Regions from separate parts of the Cellulomonas sp. GbtcB1 genome, predicted to be linked through region 4. Evidence: predicted binding sites of a transcription regulator. Region 4 holds the regulator's gene; each other region holds the start of a gene.
What was found. The regulator HrcA, encoded in region 4, represses chaperone genes, less so after heat shock. The targets are predictions, from matches to a motif close to TTNGCACTCGNNNNNNNCGAGTGCNAA.
Positions count from the first base shown of each region.

Region 1 (6,872 bases), on a different contig from region 4:
CAGGGGTGCGGGCGTCACGGGGCCCGAGGCTAGCGGACCCCGGCGGGCGCTCAGCGGGCCCCGGGGGCTGCCCAGGAGGAATGACACGCCTGTGATTCCGGCCGTACGATGGCGCCGCACGGACGACGGGCGAGCGGGAGGAACGGGCACCGATGGACGCGACGGCGGAGCGCACGGCCGACCGGCCCGCCCTGGTGGCGGTCGAGGGCGGCGCGGACGACGCGGCGACCGGGCTCTCCGAGCGCGACCGCGAGGTGCTGGCGTTCGAGCGGCAGTGGTGGAAGTACGCGGGCGCCAAGGAGCAGGCGATCCGCGAGCTGTTCGACATGTCGGCGACCCGGTACTACCAGGTGCTGAACGCCCTGATCGACGCGCCCGCCGCGCTCGCGCACGACCCGATGCTGGTCAAGCGGCTGCGCCGGATGCGGTCCACCCGGCAGCGCGCCCGCAGCGCGCGCCGGCTCGGCACCGACGCCTGACCGGGTGCCGAGCGGACGGCTGACCGGCCGCTGACCGGCACCGCGGCGCGCCGTGCGTGCCGGGGTGGACAGGCCGAGCCGTTAGCCTGTCCGCCGTGACCAAGGCGAGCGACCGGTACCCCGAGGACGAGTTCGACGCCGAGCCGGCGCCCGACGCGCCGATCGGCGTGCACCGCGCACCCCGCACCTGGTGGAGCCGGTGGTGGCCGTTCGTCGCGGTGGTCGTCCTGGTGCCCGCCGTCACGGTCGGCCTCGTCGCGTGGGCGTCGTCCTGGGACGGGCGCCTGCCCGGGTTCGGCGACTCGACGGAGCCCGCCGCCGCGGCGCCGAGCGAGCCGGAGTCGTCCGCCCCCGCCGAGGAGACCCCTCAGACCGAGGACCCGGGTGCCGAGGCCCCGGTCGAGACCGAGGAGCCGCCCGTCGAGGAGGAGCCGGCCCCCACGGCCGACCTCACCACGGACGTGCGGGTGCTCAACGCGTCGAACCGCTCGGGCCTCGCGGCCGGTGCCGCGGGCGACCTCGAGGACGCCGGGTTCACCGCCGTCACGACCGGCAACGGCAACGCCGGCGGGCTGCAGCAGACGACGGTGTTCTACGGCAGCGCCGACCTCGCGCCGACGGCGCAGCAGGTCGCGGACTCGCTCGGCATCGCGAACGTGGTCGAGGACGCGGGGACCGCGCCCGAGGGCGTCGTCGTCCTCCTGCTGGCGGACTTCGGGCGCTGACCCCTTCCGCAGGTCGGGGGGCGGGGCTAGTCTCGGCCGCGTCGCGGTGACCGCTCTCCAGAACCGGGGGAGGCCACGGCCCCTGCGTCGCACCGATCACGCCTTCTTCAGGAGCACGCATGCCGCAGGGAACCGTCAAGTGGTTCAACGCCGAGAAGGGCTACGGGTTCATCACCCCGGCCGACGGCGGCCAGGACCTGTTCGTCCACTTCAGCGCCATCCAGACCAACGGGTACCGCAGCCTCGAGGAGGGGCAGTCGGTGGAGTTCGAGGTCGGGCAGGGCACCAAGGGCCCGCAGGCCGAGCAGGTCCGCCCGCTCTGAGCCGGTCCGCGCCCTGAGGCGCCGCCGCGGGACCGGGGCACGGCGCCCCGGTCCCGCGCCCGTCTCCCGGCGCGCGTGGCGTCAGCCGTCGAGCGCCGCCACCGCGAGGACCACGCACGCCGCGGTCCAGGCGAGCGGGGCGACGGCCGCGGGCGACCCGTCCGCGAGCACCTTCTCCGGCAGCGCACCCATCGCGGTGCGGTGCGCGTCCAGCCAGGTGAGCCGTTCGTGCGCCTGGACGTCGTCGCCGGTGACGGCCGCGGTCAGCGCGTAGAGCGACGTCTGCGGCGTCCACGAGATGCCGTCCTGCCGCCAGCCGGCGCCCGGGGCCAGGCCGCCCGCGGGGCGCGCCATCGCGGCCGCCGACGCCCGCCAGGCGTCCACCGCCCCGGCGAGCGCCGTCGGCTGGAACGGCGGCAGCACGAACGCGCTCGCCGCGTCGGCCACGCTGCCGCTCGCGTACCGGCCGTAGTCCGAGTCGTCGCCGAACTCCCGCTCGACCGCGGCCCGGGTCCGCTCCGCGGCGTCGCGCGCGTCCTGCGCGGCGGCGACGTCGCCCAGCAGGTCGAGCACCGGCCCCGCGGCCTCCAGTCCGGCCAGGAGGGGCGCCACCGTGCCGAGGGTCAGCTCGTCCTCGGCCACCTCCCAGTAGTCCGGCGACGCCGGCGGCAGCCCGTCGCCCGCGACCAGCGCGACCGCGTGGGCGGCGCCCCGGCGGACCAGCGGCGCGAGCTCGGCCGCCACCGCCGCCTGCTCCGCCTCGGGCGCGGCGGCCATCACCTGGCCCGCCGCCCACAGCGACCAGCCGGTGCCGTCCGTCTGCGGCGCCCGGTCATCCGGCACGGCCCCGGAGCCGTCGGGCAGGTACCGGGCCTCGAAGGACCCGTCCGCGGCCTGCACGCGGGTCAGGAAGCCCAGGACCTCGCGCGCGTCGGCCAGGTGCCCCGTCCGGGCCAGGGCGACGGCCACGAACGACGCGTCCCGCGGCCACACGTACCGCCAGTACGGCGTCCAGGCCGCGACGGCGGCGCCGCCGTCCTGCACGAGCGTGCGCAGGTCCAGCAGCGCGTCGGTGACCATGCCGGCGTACGGCCCGTCCGCGCCGGGGACCGTCCCCGCGGCGAGCCACGCGCGCTGCTCGGCGGCGAGGTCGTCGTCGGCGGTCGTCGCGGGGTCGACCTCGACGCGGGTGCCCTCGTGCAGCAGCGGCTGCCCGCCGGCCGGGACGAGCTCCGGGCCGGCCGGCGTCGCGACGACGCCCTCGCTGTACAGGTCGATCGTGCGGGTGCGCGGGCCGGTCGCGCCCCAGGCGACCAGCCCCGCCGCGAGGGCCGCCAGCACGACGGCGGCGACGAGGGGGCGGCGGTGCATGCCCGGCAGGCTATCCGGCCGGGCCCCGGGGGCGGTCGCGGGTCCGGCGGGCGGCTGTCCGCCGAGGGCGGAGCGCCTTGCACTCGATGGGGTCGAGTGCTAACCATGTGCTTAGCACTCTCGGGTCGAGAGTGACAGAATGACAACCCAGGCCGACCCGGTGAGGTCCGCCGCCCGACGGGACATGACCGCCGGGCCGGCGCGGCCGTCCGTCGCGGGCACCGACCGGCCGAACCACGAGCCAGAGTGAAGGATCGATAGCCCCATGGCCAAGATCATTGCCTTCAACGAGGAGGCCCGTCGCGGCATCGAGCGGGGTCTCAACACCCTCGCCGACACCGTCAAGGTCACCCTCGGCCCCAAGGGCCGCAACGTCGTCCTGGACAAGAAGTGGGGCGCCCCCACGATCACCAACGACGGTGTCTCCATCGCCAAGGAGATCGAGCTCGAGGACCCGTACGAGAAGATCGGTGCGGAGCTCGTCAAGGAGGTCGCCAAGAAGACGGACGACGTCGCGGGCGACGGCACCACCACCGCCACCGTGCTCGCCCAGGCGCTCGTGCGCGAGGGCCTGCGCAACGTCGCGGCCGGCGCCAACCCGATCGCCCTCAAGCGCGGCATCGAGCAGGCCGTCGAGGCCGTCACCGCCGCCCTGCTGGAGCAGGCGAAGGAGATCGAGACCAAGGAGGAGATCGCCGCCACCGCGTCCATCTCCGCCGGCGACACCGCCATCGGCGAGCTCATCGCCGAGGCCCTCGACAAGGTGGGCAAGGAGGGCGTCATCACGGTCGAGGAGTCCAACGCCCTCGGCCTGGAGCTCGAGCTCACGGAGGGCATGCGCTTCGACAAGGGCTTCCTGTCGGCGTACTTCGTGACCGACCCGGAGCGCCAGGAGGCCGTCCTCGAGGACGCCTACGTGCTGCTCGTCGAGTCGAAGATCTCGAACGTCAAGGACCTGCTGCCGCTGCTGGAGAAGGTCATCCAGTCGGGCAAGCCGCTGTTCATCGTCGCCGAGGACGTCGAGGGCGAGGCCCTGGCCACGCTCGTCGTCAACAAGATCCGCGGCACCTTCAAGTCGGTCTCCGTCAAGGCCCCGGGCTTCGGCGACCGCCGCAAGGCGATGCTGCAGGACATGGCGATCCTCACGGGTGGCCAGGTCGTCTCCGAGACCGTCGGCCTCAAGCTCGACACCGTGGGCCTCGAGGTCCTCGGCCAGGCGCGCAAGATCGTCGTCACCAAGGACGAGACCACCATCGTCGAGGGCTCCGGCGACGCCGCCCAGATCCAGGGCCGCGTGAACCAGATCCGCGCCGAGATCGAGAACTCGGACTCGGACTACGACCGCGAGAAGCTCCAGGAGCGCCTCGCCAAGCTGGCCGGCGGCGTGGCCGTCATCAAGGCCGGCGCGGCGACCGAGGTCGAGCTCAAGGAGCGCAAGCACCGCATCGAGGACGCCGTGCGCAACGCGAAGGCGGCCGTCGAGGAGGGCATCGTCGCCGGTGGTGGCGTGGCGCTCATCCAGGCCGGTGCCGTGGCGTTCGAGAAGCTCGAGCTCGTCGGTGACGAGGCGACCGGCGCGAACATCGTGAAGGTCGCGATCGACGCCCCGCTCAAGCAGATCGCCGTGAACGCGGGCCTCGAGGGCGGCGTCGTGGCGGAGAAGGTGCGCAACCTCCCCGCCGGCCAGGGCCTGAACGCCGCGACCGGCGTCTACGAGGACCTGCTGGCCGCGGGCGTCAACGACCCGGTCAAGGTCACGCGCTCCGCGCTGCAGAACGCGTCGTCCATCGCGGCGCTGTTCCTCACCACCGAGGCGGTCGTCGCCGACAAGCCGGAGAAGGCCGCCCCGGCCGCCCCGGACGCCGGCGGCATGGGCGGCATGGACTTCTGAGTCCCGCCGCAGCGGGGCGCGTGAGCGCTCCGCACCGCGCCTGAACGGGCCGGTCACCCTCCGGGGTGACCGGCCCGTTCTGCGTCCGCACCCCCGCGCCGGGCGCCGCGCGTTGCCATCTCGGCGAACCTGCAGAGTCGGACTGTGTGCGACGGGTCGCGCGCAGGCGCACGGTGGAGAGTCGGCGAAGAGGGCTGGCGGGCGGGCGGGGTCAGTGGGTGTGGGGCGGGCGGGCGTGGGCCGGGATGCGCAGGCCGCTCGCGCGCAGGCGGCGGATGAGCTCGCCCGCCGACACCGGGACGGCGCCCAGCGCCACGAGCTCCGCGTGCAACTCGTCCGGGACGTCGTAGTGGTCCAGGTCGAACGCGCGGCGGGGGAGGCCGGCGCGCTCGGCGAACGCGTGCAGCTCGGCCAGCGAGGAGTCGCTCACGAGGTGCGACCAGGACCGGCCGTGCCGGGGCCAGAGCGGCGGGTCGACGAGGACCGTCACGCCCCGGGCCGGACGGGGTGCCGCTCGTCGGCCGGGCGGCCGGGCCGCACCGTTCCGGGCGCGTCGGACGGGCCGGGCGGCTCCGTCGGCGCGGGCGCGGAGCCCTCGCCCGCGGCGTCGCCCGCGGCGTCGAGCTCCGCCAGCACCTTCTCCAGCTTGTGCAGCTCGGCGCCGAGGTTCTGCCGCGCGGGCTCCTCCCACGCCGCGCCCAGCGGGCTGACGAACAGGCTGGGCCGCTTGAGCAGCTTGCGCACGATCCGCTCCCGGGCGCGCAGGTAGTCCTGCACCGGGATGTCGGCGTACTCCTCGCGCACGTCGTGCAGGTACGCCTTGTAGCGCTGCGGCTCGGCGGCCAGCATCGCCAGGTCGGCGTCGCACAGCACCGCGCAGTCGAAGTCGGTCGGGTCGGCGAGGTGCCGCACCAGGGCGATCACCATCTGGTGCACGCGCTCGACGCGCTCGGCGGGCACGCCGAGGTCGGTGAGCTGCTCGCGCGCCAGCCGGGCCGAGGCGACCTCGTCCTCGCCGCCGCGGTTCGCGTACGCCGCGACCTGCCGGCCGTCGAACACGGCGCCGTGGTACCAGGCGGCCAGCCGGACCAGGTCCGGCTCGTGCGTCTCCTCGGCGAGCTCGTCGACCCGGGCCAGCACGTCGGTCAGGTGCCGGAGGTTGTGGTACGTCCGGCCCGGGCCGGTCCACCGCTCCACGAGGTCCGAGCCGACCGCCCGGATCGCGTCCTCGGGTGCGGTCGCTCCCGCCCCCTTCGCGCTGCGGACGAACGCGGACAACAGCCACTGTGGCGCGTCGTAGACGCCCATGGGAACAGCCTCACTGCGACAGACGACCCTGCTCGGACGCGCCATCGTAGACCCATCCGGACGGGGTTCCGCCACGCCGGCGCCGTCAGCCGACCGGGTGGTCCTCGGGCTGGTCGGTGGGCGCCGTCCCACCCGGTCGCCCGCTCGTCGCGGGGAGCGAGACCCGGATCGTCGCCCCGCCGCCGGGGGTCTGCGCGATCGCGACGTCGCCGTGGTGCGCCTCGACGATCGCCGCGACGATCGCCATCCCGAGGCCCGCGCCGCCGCCGGTGCCGTCGCCCTCGCGGGTGCGGCTGGCGTCCACCCGGTAGAACCGCTCGAACACCCGCGCGGCGTGCTCGGGGGCGATGCCGGGGCCGTGGTCGCGGACCTCGAGGACGACGCGGTCGCCGACGCGGCCCACGCCGAGCTCGGCGGGCGTGCCGGCGGGGGTGTGCCGGGCGACGTTGCCGACCAGGTTCGCCACGACCTGCCGCAGCCGCGCCTCGTCGCCGGGGACGACCGTGGTGGGCGGGGCGCCGTCGGGGCCCGGGGCGGCCGCGTCGGGCAGCGGCCCGACCCGCACCTCGCGCGTCGGGTCGATGGCCCGGAGGTCGTGCGCGGCGTCGGTCGCGAGCACCGCCAGGTCGACCGGCTCCGTGCGGCCGGGCCGGTCGGAGTCCAGCCGGGCGAGCGCCAGCAGATCCTCGACCAGCCCGCCCATCCGGGTCGCCGACTGCTCGATGCGCCGCATGGTGTCGTCGACCTGGTCCTTCTCGGTCAGGGCGCCCATCCG
Region 1 is NZ_JAGXJG010000042.1:7,680-14,551, reverse strand. It holds gene KVT14_RS14435 (uracil-DNA glycosylase) at 1-18, opposite strand, end outside; gene KVT14_RS14430 (DUF3263 domain-containing protein) at 153-479, shown strand; gene KVT14_RS22990 (LytR C-terminal domain-containing protein) at 575-1,204, shown strand; gene KVT14_RS14420 (cold-shock protein) at 1,324-1,527, shown strand; gene KVT14_RS14415 (glycoside hydrolase family 15) at 1,609-2,898, opposite strand; gene groL (chaperonin GroEL) at 3,164-4,789, shown strand; gene KVT14_RS14405 (DUF4031 domain-containing protein) at 5,001-5,279, opposite strand; gene KVT14_RS14400 (hypothetical protein) at 5,276-6,097, opposite strand; gene KVT14_RS14395 (HAMP domain-containing sensor histidine kinase) at 6,183-6,872, opposite strand, start outside.
Region 1: groL (chaperonin GroEL) is a predicted target of HrcA. The motif match lies at 2,975-3,001, and genes of this name have one in related genera.

Region 2 (6,872 bases), on a different contig from region 4:
CCTGCGAGCCGAGCTCGACGCCCGTGGCATCGACACCCCGCTCGCGTGGGGCAACCGCAACTGGGAGCCCCCGCCGGGGCGTCAGCGGTCGCCTCTCCCTCGGCGGTGCCCGGGGCGCCGGACCCGGCACCGCCGACGCCGCGGCCCGCGCGGGCGCCGTCGCGCTCGGGCGGCGCCACCGGCTCGGGCAGGAGCCCGGGCGCGCCCTCGCGCGCCAGCCGGGCGGCGTCGGCCGGGGGCACGCCGTCGAGCGTGAGCGACCGCATGGACATGAGGCGCGCCAGGTCGGCCGTGCTGTACCGGCGGTGCGCGCCCGCCGTGTGCTCGGACGGGCCGAGCCCGTAGCGGCGGTCCCAGGTGCGGAGCGTGGCGGGTGCGACCCCGAGGCGCGAGGCGACGGCGGCGACCGTGAGGATCGGCCCGTCGAGGTCGGCCGCCTCGGTCGTGCCGTCGTCGGGGCCCCGCCCGGCGTCGCCGGTCGGCTCCTCGTCCTCGCTGTGCTGCATCTCGTCCGTCTCGTCCCCGCCGCCCGTCCCGCGGCCCGTCCTCGATTGTGCCGGGGATCTGGCGCGGTTTCCAGCGGCGGCGGGCCGGACCGCGCCAGCACGCGGGACCGCGCCGGACGAACCGCGCCACGAATCGCGCCAGCGCTGGTCGGCGCCCTGAAGCGATTCGCTACGAACCGATTCGCGACACGGTCTTGAACAACTGCTGGCGCGGTTGTACTGTCCTCATCAGTGCAGTTCAGCCGACGCACCAGGGACCTCGGTCCCAGGGAACGGTCGTCGGTCGGACCGCCCCCCGCACGTCATCAGAACGGCGCCACCGCGCCGAGTGGATGGAGGACCCCCATGGCCGAGATCTCCCGCCTCCCGGGACCCGTGATGGAGCTCTGGGAGTGGCAGTACGAGGGTGCCTGCCGCGACGCCGACCAGGACCTGTTCTTCCACCCCGAGGGCGAGCGGGGCGCCGCGCGCCGCCGCCGCGCCGAGGCGGCCAAGGCGATCTGCGCGACCTGCCCGGTCATCAACGAGTGCCGTGAGCAGTCGCTCGCGGTCCGCGAGCCGTACGGCGTCTGGGGCGGCCTGTCCGAGGACGAGCGCACCGCCGTCCTCGCCGAGCGCGCCGGCCGGACGACCCACCAGGCGATCTGAGCCGCGCGGCGTCCGAGCCGCCCGGCGGCCCGCACGCCGCCACCTGAGCGTGGCGACCGAGCGCGGTGCGACACCGCGCGGTCGCCGTCCACGAGCGACGGGGCCCCTCCGCATGCGGAGGGGCCCCGTCGTGCTGTCCGGCCGCCGAGCGCGCCCCCGGACGCGACGAGGGCCCCCTCCGTCTACGGAGAGGGCCCTCGTCGGGCGTCCGCCGGCCGCAGGGGCCGGCGGGGGCGTCACTTGGTGACGACCGCCAGGATGTCGCGCGCGGAGAGGATGAGGTACTCCTCGCCGTCGTACTTGACCTCGGTGCCGCCGTACTTGCTGTAGATGACCTTGTCACCGACCGCCACGTCGAGCGGGACGCGGTTGCCGTTGTCGTCGATGCGACCCGGACCCACGGCCAGGACCTCGCCCTCCTGGGGCTTCTCCTTGGCGCTGTCCGGGATGACGAGACCGGAGGCGGTCGTCTGCTCCGCCTCGAGCGTCTTGACGACGATCCGGTCCTCGAGCGGCTTGATGGAGACCGACACAGCGGACCTCCCCTTCGCGTGTGAGTGCTGCCTGATGTCCGTTGTCGCCCCGTCGGTCCTGCCGTCGTCGCGGGTGCCGGCCGAACTGCGGTGCGCTGGCACTCCCACGAGGAGAGTGCCGATCAGCACTCTAGGAACCCGTTAGCACTCGGTCAAGGCGAGTGCCAACGTCCGGGGGTCGCGCGTCACATCCGTCCGCCCCGGCCGCGGCGCCCGTCGTCGGCCCGCGCCGCCGTGCGAGGATCGCGGGATGGACGCGTCCGGCCTCGCCAAGCTGCTCAGCCCCGAGGGCTGGGCCCTGCTGTCCGCCCTCCCCCCGTACGACGAGCGGCACGCGATGGCCCTGTCCGAGCGGCTGCGCAAGGACGGCTTCGACGCCGACCTGGTCGCCGCCGCCCTGACCCAGTCGCGGCTGCGCGCGAAGGCGCACGACAAGCTCGGCGAGTTCGCGGACGGCATGCTCTTCACCCCCGCGGGCCTCGAGCAGGCGACCCGGCTGGTGGTCGCCGCCCGGCACGCCCGCCGGTACGCGGCCGCGGGCGTCACCCGCGTCGCCGACCTGACCTCGGGCCTGGGTGCCGACGCGATGGCGTTCGCGGGGGTCGGGCTGCGGGTGCTCGCGGTCGACGCCGACGAGACCACCGCCGCCCTGGCGACGATCAACCTGCGCGCGTTCCCCGAGGCCGAGGTGCGGCACGGCGACGGCCTGGCGGTCGACCTCGCCGCCGAGGGCGTGGACGGCGTGTACGCCGACCCCGCGCGCCGGACGTCCGGCGGGAGCCGGGTGTTCGACCCCGCGGCGTACGCCCCGCCGCTGGACGACGTCCTCGCCCTCCGCGAGCGCGTGCCCGCCCTGGGCCTCAAGCTCGGCCCGGGCGTGCCGCACAGCGCCCTGCCGGACGACGCCGAGGCGCAGTGGGTGTCGGTCGACGGCGACGTCGTCGAGCTCGGCCTGTGGTTCGGCCCGCTCGCCCCCGAGGGCCCCGGCCGGTCGGCGCTGCTGCTCGGGGCCGGCGGCGGGTCCGCCGTGCTGCGCGCCGCCGGCGAGCGCTCCCGCGCCGAGGTCGGGCCCGTCGGCGCCTACCTCTACGAGCCCGACGGCGCCGTGATCCGCGCCGGGCTGGTCGCCGAGGTCGCCGCCGAGGTGCAGGGACGGCTCGTGGACAGCACGATCGCCTACGTGACCTCCGACGCGCTGCACGCGACCCCGTTCGCCACGGCCTACCGCGTGCTCGACACCCTGCCGTTCGGCCTCAAGCGGCTGCGGGCCTACCTGCGCGAGCGGGGCGTCGGGTCCCTGACGATCAAGAAGCGCGGGACGGCCGTCGTCCCGGAGCAGCTGCGCCGCCAGCTCGACCTCCGCGGGACCGCCGCCGCGACGATCGTGCTCACCCGCGTCGCCGGCCAGCAGCAGGTGCTGCTCGTCGAGCCCGTCGGCGCCGCCGCGTGACCACCCCGGCCCGGCTGCCGTTCGCGCGGTCCGAGCGGTCGACCGTCGGCATCGAGTGGGAGCTCGCGCTCGTCGACGCCGACTCCGGCGACCTGCGCCAGGTCGCGAGCACCGTCCTCGACGCGGTCCGCCCCGCCGGCGCCGCCGAGCACCCCGCGATCAAGCAGGAGCTGCTGCTCAACACCGTCGAGGTCGTGTCCGGCGTCTGCCGCACCGTCGGCGAGGCGGGCGCGGACCTGCAGCGCGCGGTCGACGAGGTCCGCACGGTCACCGACCCGCTGCGCGTCGAGCTGATGAGCGCCGGCACCCACCCGTTCGCGCGCTGGGCCCAGCAGAAGGTCACCGACAAGCAGCGGTACGCCACCCTGATCGACCGGACGCAGTGGTGGGGCCGGCAGATGCTGATCTACGGCGTGCACGTGCACGTCGGCATCGAGGACCGGGACAAGGTGCTGCCGATCTCCCGCGCCCTGCTGACCACGTTCGCGCACCTGCAGTCGCTGTCCGCGTCCAGCCCGTTCTGGGGCGGCAAGGACACCGGGTACGCGTCGAACCGCGCGCTCATGTTCCAGCAGCTGCCGACCGCCGGGCTGCCCTTCCAGTTCGAGCGCTGGGACCAGCTCGAGGCCTACGTCGGGGACATGCTGCACACCGGCGTGATCGACGCGTTCGACGAGGTGCGCTGGGACGTCCGGCCGTCGCCCCGGTTCGGCACGATCGAGGCCCGGATCTGCGACGGCTCCCCCAGCCTGCTGGAGGTCACCGCCCTCGCCGCGCTCACGCACTGCCTCGTCGAGCACTTCTCGACCCTGCTCGACCGCGGCGAGGAGCTGCCCACGATCCCGCCGTGGTTCGCGCAGGAGAACAAGTGGCGCTCCGCGCGCTACGGCATGGACGCGATCATCATCACGAACGCGGCGGGCGACGAGGAGCTCGTGACCGACGCGGTCGCGCGGCTGCTGGTCGACCTGGAGCCGGTCGCCGAGCGGCTGGGCTGCGCGGCCGAGCTCGACGCCGTGCGGGTCGTCCTGCGCAAGGGCGCGTCCTACCAGCGGCAGCGGGCGGTGGCCCGGCGGAACGCGGGCGAGCTCGACGCGGTGGTGGCGTCGCTCGTCGCGGAGATGCGGGCGGGCCGGCCGCTCTGACCGGCGCCGCGCGCGGGCCGCGCGGGGTCAGACCGTGACGGTCTCCAGCGGCATCGTCGAGTCGACGCCGATCGCGAAGTCCGACGCCGGCAGCCCGCGGCGCACGACCGCGGCGCCCAGCGCGGCGATCATCGCGCCGTTGTCCGTGCAGTACTTGATCGGCGGGATGCGCAGGTCGATCCCCGCCGCGGCGCACCGCTCGGCGGCCATGTCGCGCAGCTGCGAGTTCGCGGAGAACCCGCCGCCGACCACCAGCGTGTCCACACCGTGCTTCCGGCAGGCCGCGATCGTCTTGGCGGTGAGCACGTCGGCCACGGACGCGGCGAACGACGCCGACACGTCCTCGAGCGGGATGGGCTCGCCGGCGTCCTCGCGCGCCTCGACCCAGCGGGCCACGGCGGTCTTCAGGCCCGAGAACGAGAAGTCGTCCGCGTGCTTCGCCTGGTCCTTCGCCGCGGTGAGGCCGCGGGGGAACCGGATCGAGGTCGGGTCGCCCTCGCGGGCCAGGCGGTCGATGTGCGGGCCGCCCGGGTAGGGCAGGCCGAGCAGGCGGCCGACCTTGTCGAACGCCTCCCCCGCCGCGTCGTCGAGCGTCGAGCCGAGCTCGTGCACGCCGGTGACGACGTCGTCGATCAGCAGCAGGCTGGAGTGCCCGCCGGACACGACGAGCGCCATGACCCGGTCGGGGAACAGGCCGTGCACCAGCTCGTCGACGGCCGCGTGGCCGATGACGTGGTTGACGCCGTACAGCGGCTTGCCGAGGCCGTACGCGAGCGCCTTGGCCGCGGCGGTGCCGACGGTGAGCGACCCGACGAGGCCCGGCCCGGCCGTGACGGCGACCGCGTCGACGTCCGCGAGCGTCACCCCGGCGGTGCCGAGCGCGCGCTCGATCGTCGGGATCATCGCCTCGAGGTGGGCGCGGGAGGCGATCTCCGGGATGATCCCGCCGAACCGCGCGTGCTCGTCCATGGAGGACGCGACGGCGTCGACCAGGAGCTCGCTGCGGTCGGCGTGGGCGCGGACCAGGGCGACCCCGGTCTCGTCGCAGGACGTCTCGATCCCCAGGACGAGGGGCGCTTCAGGCATGTCCCCGAGTCTAGGCCGCGCGCCGCGGTCCCCTCGCGCGGGCGGCCCCCGGTCGCGCACGCGGCGCGGTGTGACACGGTTCACGCAGGCAACAGGGATGACCTCGTAGATGTTGCGCATTCAACCGATCATGAGCATCGACACCGCACCGTCGTCCGCCGCCGCCGACCTCCGCGTCCCGCAGGAGATCGTGGACCTGGTGTTCCGGGACGCCCGCACCGTCAACACGTTCACCGACGGCGAGGTCACCGACGAGCAGGTCCGCGCCGTCTGGGACGTCGTCCGCTGGGGCCCGACCGCGATGAACTCGCTGCCGCTGCGCCTGCTGCTCGTCCGCTCGGGCGAGGGCCGCGAGCGCCTCGTCGACCACATGAACGAGGGCAACAAGGCCAAGACCCGGCGCGCCCCGCTCAGCATCGTCGTGGCCGCCGACGTCGACTTCCACGAGCAGCTCCCCCGCCTGGCCCCGCACATGGCCGGCGCCCGGGACAACTTCGCCGGCATCGAGGACGTCCGCGCCCGGATGTCCCGCGACAATGCGTTCCTGCAGGCGGGCTACCTGATCGTCGGCCTGCGCGCCGCGGGCCTGCACGTCGGGCCGATGACCGGCTACGACGCGCCCGGCCTGGACGCCGACCTGCTCGCCGGGTCGGGCTGGCGCTCGATCATGGTGCTCAACGTGGGCAGCGCGCCGGAGGACGTCGAGGGCTTCGGCATGCCGGCCTCGCACCCGCGCCAGGGCCGCCTCGACTTCGAGGACGTCGCGCGCTCGATCTGACGCCCCGCGCCGCGCCGGCGACGCGCGAGGGCCCCGTACCGGTACGCCCGGGCGGGGCCCTCGTCGCGTCCGGCGCCGCCGCTCAGGCCCTGCGGCGCATCGTCCAGGCGTCGACGTTCTCGGGCTGGTAGTAGCCCTTGCGCCGGCCGAACCGCTCGAACCCCGCGCGCTCGTACAGCCGCAGCGCCGGCTCGTTGTCGACCCGCACCTCCAGGAGCACGTCGCCCGCGCCGAGCTCGCGCGCGTGGTCGAGCAGCGCGTCCAGCAGCATCCGGCCGACCCCGCGGCCCTGCGCGTCCGGGCGGGTGCCGACGGTCATCACCTGGCCGTCGTAGCCGTCGAACCACAGCCCGGCGTACCCGACCAGCTCGCCCGACGCCCGGTCCTGCGCGCCGACGTACCACCGGCCCGGGCCGGCGATCTCCTCCGCCAGCGACGCCCGGGACCAGGCGCCGGCGCCGAACAGCGCCTCCTCCATGTCCTCGAGCGCGTCGAGGTCGTCGGGGACGAGCGGCCGGAGCAGCACGTCGGCGGTGCGGCCTGCGTCGGCGGTACGGCCGGCGCCGTCCGGCGACGAGGCGTCCGCCCGCGCGGTCGCGTCCTCCGGCGCCGCACCGTCCGCGGCCGGGGCGCCGTCGCGCGGGCGGTCCTCGGGCGAGCTCACGCCCGCGCCCGCTTCGTGGCGGCCGGCGGCACGGCGTCCGGGCGGCGCAGATACAGCGGCTC
Region 2 is NZ_JAGXJG010000012.1:9-6,880, forward strand. It holds partial or broken gene KVT14_RS22295 (MerR family transcriptional regulator) at 1-506, opposite strand, end outside; gene KVT14_RS06385 (WhiB family transcriptional regulator) at 852-1,154, shown strand; gene groES (co-chaperone GroES) at 1,391-1,687, opposite strand; gene KVT14_RS06395 (class I SAM-dependent methyltransferase) at 1,938-3,137, shown strand; gene KVT14_RS06400 (glutamate--cysteine ligase) at 3,134-4,282, shown strand; gene tsaD (tRNA (adenosine(37)-N6)-threonylcarbamoyltransferase complex transferase subunit TsaD) at 4,310-5,368, opposite strand; gene KVT14_RS06410 (malonic semialdehyde reductase) at 5,499-6,146, shown strand; gene rimI (ribosomal protein S18-alanine N-acetyltransferase) at 6,229-6,810, opposite strand; gene tsaB (tRNA (adenosine(37)-N6)-threonylcarbamoyltransferase complex dimerization subunit type 1 TsaB) at 6,807-6,872, opposite strand, start outside.
Region 2: groES (co-chaperone GroES) is a predicted target of HrcA. The motif match lies at 1,829-1,855, and genes of this name have one in related genera.

Region 3 (6,872 bases), on a different contig from region 4:
CGGCACCGCCTGGGCACCCGCCTGGGCGTCGACCTGGTGAACGCCGTCCTCGACGGCGGCGCGCCCGGCGTGCACCTCTACACGTTCAACGCCCACGGCCCGGCGCTCGACCTGCTGGACGGCGCGGGACTGGGCGGCGACGCCCCCCGCGCGCACCTGCGCGTCGGCCTCGAGCCGGCCGCCGCCGCGTCCGCCCCCACGACCAACCCGACCCCCGTTCCCACCAGCTGAGGCGAGAGATGACCGACCTGACCCACCCGTTCCCCGCCGGCACCGTCCTGGGCTACCCCCGGATCGGCCCGCGCCGCGAGCTGAAGAAGGCCCTCGAGGCGTTCTGGGCCGGCCGCGCGAGCGCCGAGGAGGTCGAGGCCACCGCCGCCGACCTGCGCCGCCGGACCCGCACCCGCCTGGCCGAGCTCGGATTGGACACCCGGCTGCCCGCGATCCCGAGCGCCTTCTCGTTCTACGACCACGTCCTCGACGCGGCCGCGGTCCTCGGCGCCGTGCCCGAGCGGTTCGCCGACCTGCTCGCCGCCGACGGCGGCCTCGACCTCGCGGGGTACTCGACCGTGGCCCGCGGCCGCGGCGACGACCTGCCGCTCGAGATGACGAAGTGGTTCGACTCGAACTACCACTACCTCGTCCCGGAGATCGGCCCGGCGACGCCGTTCCGGTACGCCAGCGACCGCCCGGTGCGCGAGCTCGCGGAGGGCCTCGCGGACGGCGTGCTCACTCGCCCGGTGCTGGTCGGCCCGGTGACGTTCCTCGCGCTGGCCAAGGCCGCCGAGGGCTCGCCCGAGGACTTCCTGCCGATCGACCGGCTCGCCGACGTGCTGCCGGTGTACGCCGCGCTGCTCCGCGACCTGGCCCGCGCCGGCGCCACCTGGGTGCAGCTGGACGAGCCCGCCCTGGTCTCCGACTCGACCGGCGTCCCGGCCGACCGGCTGCTCGCGGCGGCCGCCGAGGCGTACCGCGCCCTGGCGACCGACCTGCCCGCCTCCGAGCGCCCCGCGATCCTGGTCGCCGCGCCGTACGGCGACCTCCAGGACGCCCTGCCGGTGCTGGCCGGCACCGACGTCGAGGGCCTCGCGCTCGACCTGGTCCGCGGCGCGCTGCCCGCCGGCCCCGTCGAGGGCCTGGCGTCGAAGGTGCTCGTCGGTGGCGTGGTCGACGGCCACAACATCTGGCGTGCGGACCTCGACGCCGCGCTCGGCTCGCTCGAGTCGCTGGAGGGCCTCGGCGCCCGGCAGGTCGCCGTCGCCACGTCGACGTCGCTGTTCCACGTCCCGCACGACGTCGAGGACGAGCCGCAGCTCGACCCGACGCTGCGCTCCTGGCTGGCGTTCGCGGACCAGAAGGTCGCCGAGGTCGTCACGCTCGCGACCGGCCTGACCGAGGGTCGCGAGGCCGTGCTCGCCGAGCTGCTCGCCGCGGCCGACGCGCGCCGGTCCCGCGCCGCGGCGCCGGGCGTCGTGCGGCCGGAGGTCCGGGACCGGCTCACCGGGCTGCCTGCCGACGCGTTCCACCGCGGCGACTTCGAGGGGCGCCGGGTCGCGCAGGCCGAGCGTCTGCAGCTCCCCGCGCTGCCGACCACGACGATCGGCTCGTTCCCGCAGACGCCCGAGATCCGCGTGGCCCGCGCCGCGTTCGGTCGCGGCGAGCTCACCGCCGCGCAGTACGAGGACGAGATGAAGGCGGAGATCCGCCGGGTCGTCGAGCTGCAGGAGGAGATCGGCCTCGACGTGCTCGTGCACGGCGAGCCCGAGCGCAACGACATGGTGCAGTACTTCGCCGAGAACCTGGACGGGTTCGCGGTCACCGCCAACGGCTGGGTCCAGTCGTACGGCTCGCGCTGCACCCGCCCGTCGATCCTGTGGGGCGACGTGTCCCGGCCGGCGCCGATCACGGTGCCGTGGACGACGTACACGCAGTCGCTCACCGCCAAGCCGGTGAAGGGCATGCTGACCGGCCCGGTGACGATCCTGGCGTGGTCCTTCGTCCGCGACGACCAGCCGCTGGCCGACACCGCCAACCAGGTGGCCCTCGCCCTGCGGGACGAGATCGCCGACCTCGAGGCCGCGGGCACCGCGATCGTCCAGGTCGACGAGCCCGCGCTGCGGGAGCTGCTGCCGCTGCGCGCCGCCGACCACGACGCCTACCTCGACTGGTCGGTGCGCTCGTTCCGGCTCGCGACCTCGGGCGTGCGCCCCGACACCCAGATCCACACGCACCTCTGCTACTCGGAGTTCGGCGAGATCTTCGGGGCGATCGACGGCCTGGACGCCGACGTGACGTCGATCGAGGCGGCCCGGTCGAAGATGGAGATCCTCGGCGACATCGCGTCCGAGGGCTACCCGCGGGGCATCGGCCCGGGTGTCTACGACATCCACTCGCCGCGCGTGCCGAGCGAGGCCGAGGTGACCGAGCTCCTCACCGAGGCGGTGCGCGTCGTCGACCCGGCGCAGCTCTGGGTGAACCCGGACTGCGGCCTCAAGACCCGCCGGTACGCCGAGGTCACCCCGTCGCTCCAGCACGTCCTGGCCGCCACCCGGACGGTGCGCGCGTCGCTGGCGGTGCCGACGGCCTGACGCGCCGCCGGCCCGGGCGCGACCCGGACGCGCGACCGCCCCGGTCCCCCACGCAGGGGGCCGGGGCGGTTGTCGTGCAGCCGCGTCGCCGGTCAGGCGCTCGCACGCTCCTGCGGAGCGGCGTCGGCGCCCGCCTCGATGGTCGCCGGCGTCCCACCGGTGCTGACCTCGATGCGGCGCGGCTTGGCCTCCTCGGCCACGGGGATGGTCAGGCTGAGCACGCCGTCCGCGTACGACGCGGTGATGGCGTCCAGGTCGAGCCCGCGGCCGACGGTGAGCTGCCGCGCGTAGGTCCCGACCGGGCGCTCCTTGGCGAGCCACTGCACCCCGTCCTCCGTCCGCGCGGTGCGCTGCGCGCGGATCGTCAGGGTGCGGTCGTCGACGTTCACGTCGATCGAGCCGGGGTCGGCGCCCGGCAGGTCGACGCTCAGGACGTAGTGGTCGCCCGAGCGGAACAGGTCCATCGGCATGGTCGCCGACGCTCGCTGCTGGCCGAGGACCTGGTTCATCAGCCGGTCCATCTCCTGAAACGGGTCGAATCGCGTAGCCACAGCCCGTCACCTCCTCGAAGCGTCACGGCGGTCCGGACGGTCCGGGACCGCTGCTGCCCCGGCGCTGCCGCGCCAGGAGGGCTACGAGAGATGTTCTAGCACTCGAGAGGTGCGAGTGCCAGATCGAGCGGGACGTGTTCGCTGACGGATGAACCCGCAGGTCAGGCGGTGCGCCGAGCGGTGCCCGCCGGGTCCGTCGCCGCCGACAGCGCCTCCACGATCCGCACGTCCGCGTCCAGCCAGGGCACCGTGAGCCACTGCCCGCGCGGCAGCCAGCGCAGGTCGTCGTGCTCGACCAGCGGCCGCGGCTCGCCGGCGGTCACGCGGGCCAGCCAGAGCCGCATCACGTACCGCTCGCTGAGCCACCAGGCGCCGTCGTCGGGTCCGACGAGCTCCGTGCCGAGCTCGACGGCGACGCCCAGCTCCTCGCGGATCTCCCGGTGCACGGCGTCCTCGGGGGACTCGCCCGGCTCCACCTTGCCGCCGGGGAACTCCCACCGGCCCGCGAGGCTCACGGGCGCGCGGCGGCGGGCCGCCAGCAGGGCGCCCGGGGCGGCGAGGTCGTCGACCAGCGCGGCGGCGACGACGAGGACGGGGCGGGTCATGCCGCCCAGTGTCCCAGGCGCGCGTGTCGCGCGCGTGACACGGCCGTGGCCCGCGCGATGGATCCACTCGCACCGGCACGCCCGCGCGCGTCGGTGCGAGTGGATCCGTCGGGCGGAGCTCAGCCCTGCCGCAGCTCGTTCTTGAGCTCGCGCTGCGCGTGCTCCAGCGCCTCGCGCGCCGGCACGCCGGACTCGTAGATCTCGGTGAGCGTCACGGTGCCGAACCGGCTGTTCACCGCCGGCAGGTCGGGGCTGGCGAACGACTCGAAGTGCCCGATGCCGTCCTTGACCTCGTTCAGCACGTCGAACAGGTTGGTCGTGAAGTACTGGTTGAACTGGTTCTCCGGGTTCCGGGTGACCTCCTCGTCCTCCCACACCGCCATGTTCACGGGGTCGAACCCGAGCACCTCCCACACGGCGACGTTGGCCTCCGGGGAGAGCTTGGCGAACCCGAGCCACTCGGCCGCCAGGTCACGGACGGGCGAGTCCGCCGCGACCGCCGTGCCGGTGCCCCCGCCGCCGATCGTCAGCGTGTCCGACCCGGGCACGACCGGCGCGGGCGCGATGGCGATCTTCCCCGCGAGGTCGGGCATGTAGTCGACGAACCGCGAGGTGTACCAGGCGGGGTAGACGATCGCGGCGTAGTCGCCGCGCGCGATGGCCCCGTACGCCTCCTCGTCGTCGGGGCTCGATCCCGGGATCGGCGAGATCGCGCCTGCGTCGACCATGGCCTGCATCATCTCGAAGGACTCGACCACGACCGGGTCGTCGACCTGGACCGTGCCGTCCTCGGCGAACAGCTCGCCGCCGTTCTGGGCGATCACCAGCGGCTCCACGAAGAACACGTCGGTGTTCGCCGTGCCGAACGCCCGCCCCGTGGCGGCGCTGTACTCCGCCCCCGCTGCGGCGAAGTCGTCCCAGGTGGTGATGGTCGAGTAGTCGACGCCCGCCTCGTCGAGCAGCTCGGTGTTGTAGAACGTGACGAACGCGCCGACGTGGGTCGGCAGCCCGTAGACCGCGTCGCCGCGGCTGTACAGGTCGAGCCGCGCCTCGACCACGTCCTCGCGGTAGGGCTCGGCGACGGCGGACAGGTCCATGAGCGGCGGGGTGTCGCCGCGGACGAAGTTGGCGAACTTCGTCACCTCGATGTCGACCAGGTCCGGCATGCCGGTGCCGGAGTTGGCCGCGAGCTGCAGCTTGTTGTGCATGTCCTGGTAGGGGTACACGGTGAGGCGGAGATCGATCGCACGGTCCGGGTTCAGCTCGTTCCACCGGTCCGCCATCTGCTCGTACAGCACCCCGTGCAGCTCGCCGAAGATCCACATCTCCACCGGCGTCGAGCCGTCCGCGTCGCTCGGGGCGTCCCGCGGGCCGTCCGCCCCGCCCCCGGTCCCGCACGCGAGGCACGCGGCGAGCACCATCGCACCGGTCACCGCGGACGCCGTCGTCCTTGTTCGTGACATTCTGCTTCTCCTTTGTCTGCGTCGCACGGGTCAGCCCTTGACGGCGCCCGCGGTCATTCCCTCCACGAAGAACCGCTGGAAGGCGAGGAAGAGGACCAGGATCGGGACGAGCGAGAAGAACGACCCGACGATGAGGAGGCCGTAGTTGTTCGCGTACGGCGTGATGAGGGTGTTCAACCCGATCGGCAGCGTGAACTTCTCGGAGGAGCGCAGCACGAGGAGCGGCCACAGCAGGTTGTTCCAGCACATCATCCCGTTGAGGATCGCCATGGCGGCGATCGCGGGGCGCGCGATCGGGAGGACGAGCCGGAAGAAGATGCCGAACTCCGTGACGCCGTCGACGCGGCCGGCCTCGAGGATCTCCCGGGGCACCCCGAGGAAGTACTGCCGGAAGAAGAAGATCGTCACCGCCGCGGCCAGGAACGGGATCACGATGACCGCGTAGGTGTCGGCGAGCCCCATCTCGTTCACCTGGACGTAGAGCGGCAGCATCACCATCTCGAACGGGACGGCCATGATGGCGAGCACCGCGATGAAGAGCGGGGTGCGGCCGCGGAAGTCGTACATCGCGAAGCCGTAGGCCACGAACGAGCTCACGAGCAGCGTCCCGACGACCTGGACCACCGTCACGACGAGCGAGTTGGCGAACCACCGGAAGTACGGCCCGGAGTCGGTGAACAGCATCGTCCAGTTGTCCAGGCTGAGCGTCGCCGGGTCGACGGCGAGCGTGATCCCGCCGCGCATGATGTCGGCGCCCGACTGGAACGTGGCGACGAGGATCGCGGCGAGCGGGACGAGCGCGACGAGGGCGATCGCGATGAGCGCGGCCGACTGCAGGGCCGACAGCGCCCGGGCGCCGCGCGGGGCGGGCCGGCGGCGACCCGCGCCGGGCGCGGGCGGGGCGGGGGACGCGGGGCGGGGGCGCGCGGGGGCCGCGGTCATCGCACGTGCTCCTTCTTGAAGGTGCCGGAGAGCGTCAGCTGCGTGATGTTGATCGCCATGACCACGACGAGCAGCACGATCCCGACGGCGGACGCGAACCCGAGGTCGTTCTGCTCGATGCCCCGGCGGTAGAGGTAGCCGACGACGGTCAGGCCCTGGTTGTTGGGGGACGCGTTCCCGCCGTAGAGCATGAAGCTCTCGAGGAACATCGCGAGGCCGCCGTACACGCTGATGGTGGTGACGTAGACCATCGTCGGCCGGAGGTTCGGCACCGTGATCCGCAGGAACTGCTGGCGCTTGTTCGCGCCGTCGATCGACGCCGCCTCGTAGTACTCGCCGGGGATCGACTGCATCCCGGCGATGAAGTACATGGTGTTGACGCCGGTCCATCGCCAGACGGCGAGCGCCAGGAGCGCCGCCAGCCCGGTGAGGTCCTCGCGCAGCCACCGGACGGGCCCGAGCCCGACCAGCTGCAGCACCTGGTTCATCACCGCGTTCTCCGACTCGGAGAACATGAGCCGGAACACCAGGCCGGCGACCACCACCGAGGTGAGCGCGGGGACGAAGAGCGACGCCTTGAAGAACGCCTTGACCCGCGGGCTGCCGATCCGGGAGTTCACCACGGCCGCGAGGAGCATCGGGATCGGGATGAGGAGCGCCAGCGTCAGGACCATGTACCGCGCGCTGTTGAACATCGCGGTCCAGAAGACGCTGTCGTTCCAC
Region 3 is NZ_JAGXJG010000005.1:94,515-101,386, reverse strand. It holds gene KVT14_RS03540 (methylenetetrahydrofolate reductase) at 1-231, shown strand, start outside; gene metE (5-methyltetrahydropteroyltriglutamate--homocysteine S-methyltransferase) at 240-2,588, shown strand; gene KVT14_RS03530 (Hsp20/alpha crystallin family protein) at 2,681-3,139, opposite strand; gene KVT14_RS03525 ((deoxy)nucleoside triphosphate pyrophosphohydrolase) at 3,301-3,744, opposite strand; gene KVT14_RS03520 (ABC transporter substrate-binding protein) at 3,864-5,207, opposite strand; gene KVT14_RS03515 (carbohydrate ABC transporter permease) at 5,238-6,149, opposite strand; gene KVT14_RS03510 (carbohydrate ABC transporter permease) at 6,146-6,872, opposite strand, start outside.
Region 3: KVT14_RS03530 (Hsp20/alpha crystallin family protein) is a predicted target of HrcA. The motif match lies at 3,235-3,261, and genes of this name have one in related genera.

Region 4 (6,872 bases):
GGCCCCACTCGAACCCGACCAGCGCCCGGTAGTAGACGACGATCACCGCGGCGATGAACACCCACAGCACGACGAGGAACCGGCCCTGCCGGGTGAGGTAGGTGCGGCAGGTCGAGTAGATGAGCTCGGAGATCTCCCGCATCGCCGCGTGCACGGGGAGCCGGCGCAGCTGCACGTAGGTGGCGACGCCGAACGCGAGGCCGAGCACGCACACGACGAGCCCGAGGCCGAGCAGCAGGCGCCCCGACACGGAGCCGAGCACGGTGACGGCGCCGAGGTCCGGCAGCACCAGGCTCGCCTCCCCGCCGTGCACGGAGCCCTCGGCGGAGGCGGAGCCGGGCGCGCACCCGGCGAGCACGGTCCCGAGGACGGCGGCCGCCGCGGCGGGCGCGGGCCACCGTCGCCGTCGGCCGGTCGGGGGCCGGTCGGCGGGAGCCGCCGGTGCGCGCGAGGAGGTGGTGCCGGTCCGGACGTCTGTGTTCACGGTCGGGTCCCTGGTGAGAGCGCCTTCGCTGTCACCCTCGACGCTAGGACCGGCCGGGGTCCCCCGGATGAGACGTACGGCCCAGGTGGGCGGTACCCACCGGCGTCAGCCCCAGCGCCCCAGCCGCTGCGCGAGCAGCGCGAGCGCCACCGGCCCGGCCGTCGAGGTCCGCAGCACGTGCGGCCCCAGCAGCACCGGCTGCGCCCCGGCGTCGACCAGCTCGGCGAGCTCCCGCTCCGCGATGCCGCCCTCGGGCCCGACGACGACGAGCACGTCGGCCGTCGCCCCGGCGGCGGGCAGCGCCGCCGCCACGAGAGGCGTGGTCGCCTCCTCGTGCAGCACGAGCACCGCGCCACCCGCCTCGACCACCTCGCGCGCCCGGCGGACGAGCGCGGCCGTCGCCAGCGCCAGGTCGACGCCGGGCACGTGCGCCCGGCGGGCCTGCTTGGCCGCGGTGCGGACCGTGCCGAGCCACCGGGCCCGGCTCTTGGCCGCCCGGTCGCCGCGCCACACGACGATCGACCGCTCGGCCTGCCAGGGCACGACGCGGTCGGCGCCGACCTCGGTGGCCGCCTCGATCGCCATCTCGTCCCGGTCGCCCTTCGCGAGCGCCTGGACCAGCACCAGGCGGGGCGTCGGCACGGGCTCGACGACGACCTCGCGGACGCGCAGGTGCACGCCCTCGGGCCCGGCCGCCTCGACCTCGCCGACCAGCCGGGTGCCGGCGCCGTCGACGACGTCGACCCGCTCCCCGGCCGTCTTGCGCTGCACGACGCCCGCGTGCCGACCCTCGGCGCCCCCGAGCAGGTAGGTGCCCCCGGCCGCGAGCGCGTCGAGGTCGCCCGGCTCGGCCAGGAAGACCGGAGCGGTCACGCTCAGCGCCCGGCGAGCTTGTCGCGGAGCTTCGCGAACACGCCGCCGCCGGAGGCCGACAGCCGCGCCTCGGGGCGCTCCTCGCCGCGCAGGCCGGCGAGCTTCCGCAGCAGCTCGGCCTGCTCGTCGTCGAGCGACGTCGGCACGTGGACGTCCACGTGCACGTGCAGGTCGCCGCGGCCGCCCGCGTGCAGGTGGCCGACGCCGAGGCCGCGCAGCGTGACGACCTGCGCCGGCTGGGTGCCGGGGCGCAGGTCGACCTCCTGCGGGCCGTCGAGGGTGTCCAGGGTGAGCACGGTGCCGAGCGCCGCCGCGGTCATCGGGACCTCGAGGGTGCAGTGCAGGTCGTCGCCCTCGCGGACGAAGGTGTCGTGCTTGCGCTCGCGCACCTCGAGGTAGATGTCGCCCGCGGGGCCGCCGGCCGGGCCGACCTCGCCCTGCGCGGTGAGCTTGATCCGGGTGCCGGTGTCGACGCCCGCCGGGACGTCGACCTCGAGCGTGCGGCGCGAGCGGACCCGGCCCTCGCCCGCGCACTCGGTGCAGGGCTCGGGGATGACGGTGCCGAACCCGTGGCACGCGGCGCACGGCTGCGAGGTCATCACCTGGCCGAGGAACGACCGGGCGACCCGCTGCACGGACCCGCGACCGCCGCAGACGTCGCAGGTGCGCGGCGAGGTGCCCGGGCGGCAGCAGGAGCCGTCGCACGTCGGGCAGACCACGGCCGTCTCGACCGGGACCTCGCGGTGCGTGCCGAACGTCGCCTCGGCCAGGTCGATGTCGAGGCGCAGCAGCGCGTCCTGGCCGCGGCGGGCGCGCGGGATGGGGCCGCGCTGCGCGCCCGCGCCCGCGGCGGCGCCGAAGAACGTCTCGAAGATGTCCTGGAAGCCGAAGCCGCCCTGGCCGCCCATGCCGCCGCCCGGGGCCGACGGGTCGGCGCCCAGGTCGTACATGCGCCGCTTCTCGGGGTTCGACAGCACCTCGTACGCCCGCGACACGTCCTTGAACCGGTCCTCGGAGCCCGCGTCCGCACCCGCCACGTCGGGGTGCAGCTCGCGCGCGAGGCGCCGGTAGGCCTTCTTGATCTGCTCGGGCGTGGCGTCACGCTCGACGCCGAGCACCTCGTAGTAGTCGCTCACTCGTCACTTCCTGTGCGTGTGGGGGCCGCGCGCGGGCGCGGGCGGGGCGTTGCCTGTCGAACGTGCGCGGGACCGCGTCGGTGCCCGGCGGCCGGTCATCCGGCGAGGATCCGGGACAGGTACCGGGCGACGGCACGCACCGACGCGATGGTCCCGGGGTAGTCCATGCGGAGCGGCCCGACGGAGCCGATCCGCGCGACGGCCGTCCCGCCGCCGTCGGGGCCGCCGTAGCCGGTGGTCACGAAGCTCGTCTCCAGCAGACCCTCGTGCTGGGTCTCGCGGCCGATCCGGACGGAGACCGCGGCCTCGTCCTCGGCCATCTCGCCCAGCAGGCGCAGCAGGACGACCTGCTCCTCCAGCGCCTCCAGGACGGGGCTGATGGTGTGCGCGAAGTCCGCGCCGCCGCCGCGCACCAGGTTCGCGGTGCCCGCCAGGACGACGCGCTCCTCGCTCTCCTGGGCCAGCGTGTCCTCGACCACCGCGACGACGCCGCGCACGAGCGGTCCGTCCGCGGGGGCGAAGTCGTCGGCGAGGTCGGACAGCGCGGTGCCGAGCTCGGCGAGCCGCCGGCCCGCGGCCGCCGTGTTGAGCCGGACCCGCAGCCGCGCCACGGTCCCGGCGTCCAGCGGGTCCGGCACCTCGATGGTGCGCTGCTCGACGCGGCCGTGGTCGGTGATGATGACGACCAGCAGGTGCCGGTCGCCGACCGGGACCAGCTCGACGTGCCGCAGCGCCGTGCGGCGCAGCGACGGGTACTGCACGACGGCGACCTGGTGGGTCAGCTGCGCGAGCAGCCGCACGGAGCGGTCGACGACGTCGTCCAGGTCGGCCGCGTCCTCGAGGAACGTCTCGATCGCCCGGCGCTCCGGCGCGGACAGCGGCTTGATGGTCGCGAGGCGGTCGACGAACAGCCGGTAGCCCTTGTCGGTCGGCACCCGGCCGGCCGAGGTGTGCGGCTGCACGATGAGCCCGGCGTCCTCGAGGGCCGCCATGTCGTTGCGGATCGTCGCGGGCGACACCCCGAGGGAGTGCCGCTCGACCAGGGCGCGGGAGCCGACGGGCTCGCGGGTGGCGACGTAGTCCTCCACGATCGCCCGCAGCACGTCCAGCCTGCGGTCCTCGCTCATCGCCACCTCCCGACGTCCTGGCACTCGCTGGAACCGAGTGCCAATTCTACGCGTCCGCGGACGCGGACGCGGTGCCGGTCCCCGCGCCGGCCTCCGCGTCGTCCTCCTCGTCGGTCCCGCGTCGCCGCGCCCGCAGGTCGAGCAGCCCGACGACGAGGGCCACGGCGACGAGCGCCACCGTGAGCAGCAGCGCGCGGCCAGCGGCCGCCGAACCCTCGACCCCCGACGCCAAGGCGGAGTAGTACGTGGACAGCGCCACGGCGACGCCGAGCGCCGAGCCGATGCGCTGGCCGACCTGCAGCATGCTGCCCGCCACGCCGGCCCGCTCGACCGGCACCCGCGCCAGCGTGAGCGTCTGGTTGGGCGCGATCACCAGCCCGCTGCCGGCGCCCGCGACCATCTGCGTCGCCGCCATCACGAAGCCGACGGCGGGCGGGTCCACGAACCGGATCGCCAGGTCGGTGCCGATCAGGCCGAGGACGACGAGCACCAGGCCGATGACGACGAGCGCACGGCCGCGGGTCGCCACCAGCCGGCCGGACCGCTGCGCCGACACCGCGGAGGCGATCGCGAACGGCATGTTGACGAGCCCGGCCTGCAGCGGCGTGAACCCGGCCACCTGCTGCAGGTACAGGGTCGCCACCAGGAACACCGACGTGAACCCGGCGAAGTAGGCGATGCCGAGCAGCGCACCGTTCCGGAACGCGGGCTCGCCCAGCACCCGCGGGTCGAGGACGGCCGCGCCGGTGCGCCGCTGGTACCGGCGCTCCCAGACCACCGTCGCGACGCCGAGGACCGCGGCGACCGCGAGCCACCACCAGCGCGCCGGGTCGTCGCCGCCCTCCCCCGTCGTCGTGACGAACGGCACCATGACCGCGGCGGCGGTCAGGGCGACGCCCGCCAGGCCGACCACGTCCAGCCGCGGCCGGCCGCCGGGTCCGGTCGCGGTCGCGCTGCCGACCGCGCCGCGCGGCAGGAACTTCAGCGCGAACGGCAGCACGACGGCGATCACCGGGACGTTGACGAAGAACACCCAGCGCCAGCCCTCCTCCGCGCCGAACGCCTGGATGATCAGCCCGCCGAGCAGCGGGCCCAGCGCCGTCGACACCCCGATGGTGGCGCCGAAGTAGCCGAACGCCTTCCCGCGCTCGTACCCGGTGAACAGCTGCTGGATCGTGCCGACCACCTGCGGGTTCAGCAGGCCCGCGCTCATCCCCTGGAGCAGCCGGGCGACGGCGAGCAGCTCGTCGGACGGGGCCAGGCCCGCGCCGAGGCTGGTGAGGGCGAAGCCGGTGAGGCCGAGCAGGAACAGCGCCCGGCGGCCTCGGGCGTCGCCGAGCCGGCCCGCGGGCACCAGGACCAGGCCGAACGCCAGCGTGTAGCCCGCGACGATGAGCTGCAGCTGGCTCGCGCCCGCGTCCAGGCTGCGCTCGATCGACGGCAGCGCGACGTTGACGATCGAGACGTCGAGCATCGTGATGAACCCGATCGCCAGGCACACGCCGAGGGCGCGCCACCGGTGCGGGTCCGGCTCCGGCCGGGTCGCGGTGCCGGGGCGGTCGGGGTGCTGCGCGGGGGTCGACGTCACCGTCGTGTCGTACCACGCGGGCGAGCGGTCGGCACCTAGGCTGCCGCGGGTGACCGACCGCTACGGAACCGACGTCCTGTCCGCGGGCTCCTCGAGCGCGCACCGCCGGCCCACCTCGACCCCGACGCCCGCCGAGCGCGGCCTGGTCGTCGAGGAGGTCACGACCGGCTGGGTCGGCGCCGTCGTCCGGGTCGAGAAGTCGGGCGGCGAGCACGTCGTCGTCCTCGAGGACCGGCGCGGGCGGACCCGCACGTTCCGGCTGGGACCCGGGTTCTGGGTCGACGGCAAGCCGGTCGAGCTGGTCCCGCCGCGACCGACCGCGCCGACCGGCCCGAAGCGCACCGCATCCGGGTCCCTCGCGGCCGCCGACCAGCGCGCGCGGGTCGCGATCGGCAGCCGGATCTGGGTCGAGGGCAAGCACGACGCCGAGCTCGTCGAGAAGGTCTGGGGCGACGACCTGCGCGCCGAGGGCGTCGTGGTCGAGCTGCTCGACGGCGTCGACAACCTCGTCGACGCGCTGCGCGACTTCCGCCCCGGGCCGGGCAAGAAGGTCGGCGTGCTCGTCGACCACCTGGTGCCCGGGTCGAAGGAGCAGCGGATCGCCGACGAGGCCGCACGCACCGTGCCCGCCGGGACGCTGCTCGTGCTCGGCCACCCCTACGTCGACGTGTGGCAGGCCGTGAAGCCCGCGCGCGTCGGGCTGACCGCCTGGCCGACGATCGAGCGCGGCACCGAGTGGAAGCGCGGCATCCTGCGCGAGCTCGGCTGGCCCGCAGACGAGCAGGCCGACGTCGCCCGCGCCTGGCAGCGGATCCTGCGCTCCGTGCGGTCCTACGCGGACCTGGAGCCGTCGCTGCTCGGGCGGGTCGAGGAGCTGATCGACTTCGTGACGGCGCCCTGAGACGGTCGCGGTCGCGGCCTCGGGCTCGGGCTCAGGGGGCGACGGGCTCGTCCTGCAGCCGGCGGTACATCCAGGTCGTCGCGAGCAGGCCGACCGGGAACGACACGAGCTGGCCGATGCCGCACAGCGCCGACCCGACCAGGTTCGCCGCGTAGACCGCGAGGAACAGCAGCAGGACGGCCCCGAGGTTCCGGCTCACCAGCGTGAAGCTCGCCCGGATCGCGTCCACCGGCGCCATCCGCTTGTCGATGACGTAGAACAGCGTGAACTGGGCGAGGAACGCGAACACGAGGCCCGGGATCACGAACAGCAGCACGCCGACCGCGGTGCCCAGCCCGACGAGCAGCGCGGCCACGACCACCTTGCCGAAGTCGTCGAACCGGAAGAACGTGCCCACCTCGATCCGGCGCCCGTCGGCGACCTCGAGCGTCGCCCGGGTCACGCCGGCCTGCATGAAGGCGGACAGCAGGACGGCGACCGCGGCCACCAGCAGGTAGCCGAACACCAGGCCGACGCCCGCGCCGTTGCGCAGCTCCTGGGTGTCCGGGTCGACGCTCGCGACGGTGCCGCCGAGGATCACCGCGAACAGCACCGCGGAGACCACGACGATCACCGCCAGGTAGGCGAGGACGCCGAGCAGGAACGGGCCGACCTGCTGGGTGAACTTCGTCCAGCCCCAGCTGAACGCGTCGCCGACGCTCGTCCCGGCGGTCGGGGCGCCGTACGCGGGGGCGCCGGAGGGCTGCTGGGCGTAGCCGGGCTG
Region 4 is NZ_JAGXJG010000004.1:61,916-68,787, forward strand. It holds gene KVT14_RS02780 (sodium-translocating pyrophosphatase) at 1-484, opposite strand, end outside; gene KVT14_RS02785 (16S rRNA (uracil(1498)-N(3))-methyltransferase) at 590-1,357, opposite strand; gene dnaJ (molecular chaperone DnaJ) at 1,360-2,493, opposite strand; gene hrcA (heat-inducible transcriptional repressor HrcA) at 2,589-3,620, opposite strand; gene KVT14_RS02800 (MFS transporter) at 3,667-5,208, opposite strand; gene KVT14_RS02805 (DUF3097 domain-containing protein) at 5,258-6,109, shown strand; gene KVT14_RS02810 (hypothetical protein) at 6,141-6,872, opposite strand, start outside.